2 regions of the Cellvibrio chitinivorans genome follow, and region 2 is predicted to be linked to the other one. Evidence: predicted binding sites of a transcription regulator. Region 2 holds the regulator's gene; the other holds the start of a gene.

Region 1 (2,195 bases), on a different contig from region 2:
CCAATTTTGTTACCTTGATAACTGTACCAAGCACCCGCTTTATCGATTAGCCCTAACTTAACACCGTAATCGACAATTTCACCCATACGATTAATGCCAGAGCCGTACAGAATCTGAAATTCGGCCTGTTTAAAAGGTGGGGCAACCTTGTTTTTTACTACTTTTACACGAGTTTCTGAACCTATAACCTCTTCACCTTCTTTCACCGCACCAGTGCGACGAATATCCAAGCGCACAGAAGCATAGAATTTAAGCGCATTACCACCTGTGGTTGTTTCAGGATTACCAAACATCACGCCAATTTTCATACGGATTTGGTTAATAAAAATCACCAAACAATTAGCATTCTTAATATTTCCCGTGATTTTACGCAGCGCTTGCGACATTAAGCGTGCCTGCAAGCCTACGTGGTGATCACCCATTTCACCTTCGATTTCCGCTCTCGGCGTCAAGGCGGCTACAGAGTCGACAACCAGTACATCGACCGCACCGGAACGCACCAACATATCGGTTACTTCGAGTGCCTGCTCACCTGTATCAGGTTGTGAAACGATCAGGTCTTCAACATTAACGCCCAACTTGGTGGCATAAATAGGATCGAGGGCATGTTCCGCATCGATAAACGCACAGGTGCCGCCTGCACGTTGAGCCTCAGCAATGACTTGCAGTGTCAGAGTGGTTTTACCAGAAGATTCAGGGCCATAAATTTCAATAATCCGACCTTTAGGTAGACCACCAATCCCTAATGCCACATCCAACCCTAAAGACCCGGTAGAAATAGCCGGAATAGCGACCTGTTCTTTGTCGCCCATCCGCATAACAGTACCTTTACCAAATTGACGCTCAATTTGACTCAGCGCAGCCTGTAACGCCTTCTCTTTGTTTGCATCCATCTGACACCTCAACATAAAAAATTAGAAAACACATTGTTATAAATTGCTATGCGATCAAGAACGCTTTTATTCAATATCCAGCAATCTGGACACCAGCAGCAACAGATCAATATCGCATCAGTATTGATAGCATACACCAAATAACTGTATACGCAAACAGTACTAGCAATTTATACAGTATCACTTGAAGTTATCGCTTTAGAATGGCGAATTCGCCTGTAAAATTTGCACCATAGACATCACCATTAGATGTCATCAGCACGTAGAGTGTTTTTTGTTCTTTTGCGTTTTCCACAGCAACTATGTAATAGCCATCACCATTTTCATGCAGCTTGGCATTCTTGGTTGACACCTCGCGCCAACTTTCAGGAAGGCTATCGACCTCAAATTCACCCTTTGTACTAGTCAATTGAATTGAGTAATTCTTGGCAACATCAACGGCAGAAGTTTCGGTGATATAGCTGTGATCGTGCCCCTCATGGGCAATCACCGATGTAACACCAGACAAAAGACCGAACAGCAAAGCGAAAATTGGATTTTTCATTATTTTTCCTGGAGAGAGCAAGCTTAAAGGAGATATTTTTAGCGGGCACACTATACCAACAAGCCATAAGTTGCAGGCGAGAATTAGGCTCAATTTTTGGCTACTGAATTCCACATTCAGTCGATTAATTTTTTGCCGCAACCATATTCAAACAACCCTCCAGCGCCCAGAGCACTGCTTGCAGCTGCACACTTTGCCTATCCCCAGGAAAGTGCTTTAACTCAGTTTTTATATCTCCTCCTGCCCTGCCCCACGCAAACCAGACACTACCTACCGGTTTTTCAGGCGAACCACCGCTTGGCCCAGCGATACCACTGACGGCAATCGCGATATCTGCCCCCGAAAGCAAAAGCGCACCACTTACCATTTCGATCACTACTCGCTCGCTCACCGCTCCTTCGTTCGCAAGTGATTCACCCGAAACACCTAATAGCTTTTGCTTGGCTGCATTTGCATAGCTCACCACGCCATACTCGAACCAAGCTGAACTGCCAGCAATTGCAGTGATAGCCGCTGCAACCCCACCACCAGTACAGGATTCTGCTGTGGCGATACGCCAATTACACGCCAGCAGCCGTTCCCCTAATTGCCGGCTTAGTTGATACAAATGATCATCCATATACTCATCCTCGCTTTTTCACATCAGCCACCCAATCCTGCGAGTGTAAAGGAGCCCTGTCGCCACACATAGAATTGATGGATACATCGCTATAAATCGATCTATGTAATCAATAATCATATAGTTAGACATTATGACT
Region 2 (2,195 bases):
CATAATTCGCCTGACTCAAACGGCGAATCACATAATCGTACAAACCATCCAAATTGGCTGCCAAAGAACCACCTTCGCGATCATTCAAGCTGCCCTGTAAACCGGCAACTATCGCTACCGCTTTGCTAATCAACTCGCCTTTACGTGCAATTTGGTTTTGCGCCATAGCGCCTTTTGCCTGAGCAATACGCTCCAGAGCTCCCTCAAATAACATCTGAATCAAGCGATGAGGCGAAGCAGCTTCAACACCTGACTGTACTTTTACACTGGAATAATGCTGCACGGCAGAATAGGCATTCATAAATCACCACAGATTTTTTTGAGTTTTGGCAAACCACTATAAGTAGCAGTCAAGATTAGTTATCCGACCCTATAGCTAACGGCACCAACCAAAAAACCTTTAGCTAAAAACAGCGAATATCACAAAGTATCTTCACAACCTCGGAACTTATAAAAGTGCGAAATAAGAACAGATTGAAAAACTATTGCACACATCAGATTACTGTATATAATCACAACCACTGTACAAACAAACAGATTCAGGAGTACACATGTCTGACTTAACACCGCGCCAGGAACAGGTACTACAACTCATTCGTCAATATGCAGATGAAACGGGCTACCCACCGACACGCGCTGAAATCGCACGTATTCTGGGGTTTAAGTCAGCCAATGCCGCTGAAGAACACATCAAGGCATTGGCACGCAAAGGCGCTATTGAAATTATTCCCGGTGCTTCAAGGGGTATAAGATTGCCGGAAGTGCATACAGGTATTCCGGTTATAGGGCGCGTTGCTGCTGGCAATCCGATTCTTGCGCAGGAGCACATTGAGGACTATTGCAACATTCCTCAAAGCTTTTTTTCACCCAGTGCTGACTATTTTCTGCGTGTGCATGGCATGAGCATGAAGGATGCAGGGATTTTGGACGGCGATCTCTTAGCTGTCCATAAAACCGACCAAGTCCGCAACGGGCAAATTGTCGTTGCGCGAATTGGCGAGGAAGTAACCGTGAAGCGTTTCAAGCGCAGCGGCAACAAAGCACAGGTTGAATTGTGGCCTGAAAACCCTGATTTCGAGGTTATCCTCGTTGATATGCGCGATCAGGAATTCAGTATTGAAGGTTTAAGCGTAGGAGTAATTCGTCGTGACTAATATCGCCCATGCAATACCGTTATCTGCAAAAACACATTCACAACCCGCAAGTGGCGTAACCGAGCTGGTACTAACCAGTGATTCACCAGAGCAACTTGCACTACTGCTACCAATGATTGCCTTCCTAAGTAATGTCAGCAGTGACCGTTGGATCACGTGGATTGCACCACATAATATCAATCGTGAACTATTGGAATCCTATGGTGTGAATACTCGTTATATTCGTGTCATTCACTGTCAGGACCCACAAACACTCTTGTGGATTACTTGGGAAGCTCTGTCAGCCGGCAACAGTCACACAGTTATCTCGAGCCCGGGAAAACTGACCGACAAAGAATTAGCCCAGCTGGAATTGGCTGCAAAAAATGGCTCAAGCCAAGGGCTGTTACTTAGAGTGCGATAAGGTTTTTGTAAGAAGTAAGCCTTTCAGTGGAAACACATCAAGTCTTCTTAATTGATGAACTGCTTTTCAGAAGATCGCTATTTAAAATGTTTTTATTTGAAGTGCTGCTAGCTTGAAAAATTGTCACTTGATGTACAGCGCTTGAAGTTATGCAGGGATGCGAATACATCAGGGAAAATAAAAATCACATAGATTTGAAGCTCAAACTCCGCGTAGCCGTGCCCTAGTGCAACATCAACTTTTCTGTATCATCTACACCATCAATCAACTCATCTAACATGGCCTCAGCCTGCTGATCAGCAATATCTCCCGCCGCCTCCATACCAGCTTCGATCATTGCTTTGGCAACCGCAAACTTCTCCTCCCCCAAAAAGGCCATAGACTCTTCTGAAAAACGGATAGTCACTAGCGGTTCATTTTTTTCATCGTCTGCACGCGCCAAGGCGACATCACCATTTAGTAACTCAATGATTTCGTAGAAAGACGACATAACTACCTCAGAACCTCTGCGCAAAAAAGACGCGCATTCTAACACCCAAATAGACTCAAAGCCTATTTAGGTGACGATTTGGGCGTTGCTAGCAAGAACAGACTGGGCTTTCGGCTGGATATAAACCACCCTGCCCCTGATTTAGGCA

The links. Region 2 encodes LexA, which represses DNA repair genes until DNA is damaged. Its sites were predicted from a motif close to ACTGTNTNTANANACAGT; they were not measured.
Region 1: recA (recombinase RecA) is a predicted target of LexA. The motif match lies at 1,037-1,054, and genes of this name have one in related genera.

The regions. Positions count from the first base shown of each region.
Region 1 is NZ_JAYKKN010000004.1:225,150-227,344, forward strand. It holds gene recA (recombinase RecA) at 1-893, opposite strand, end outside; gene SPL68_RS12945 (DUF6488 family protein) at 1,084-1,437, opposite strand; gene SPL68_RS12950 (CinA family protein) at 1,562-2,056, opposite strand.
Region 2 is NZ_JAYKKN010000002.1:558,732-560,926, forward strand. It holds gene fliS (flagellar export chaperone FliS) at 1-301, opposite strand, end outside; gene lexA (transcriptional repressor LexA) at 552-1,154, shown strand; gene SPL68_RS09110 (cell division inhibitor SulA) at 1,147-1,557, shown strand; gene SPL68_RS09115 (hypothetical protein) at 1,781-2,047, opposite strand; gene SPL68_RS09120 (hypothetical protein) at 2,110-2,195, opposite strand, start outside.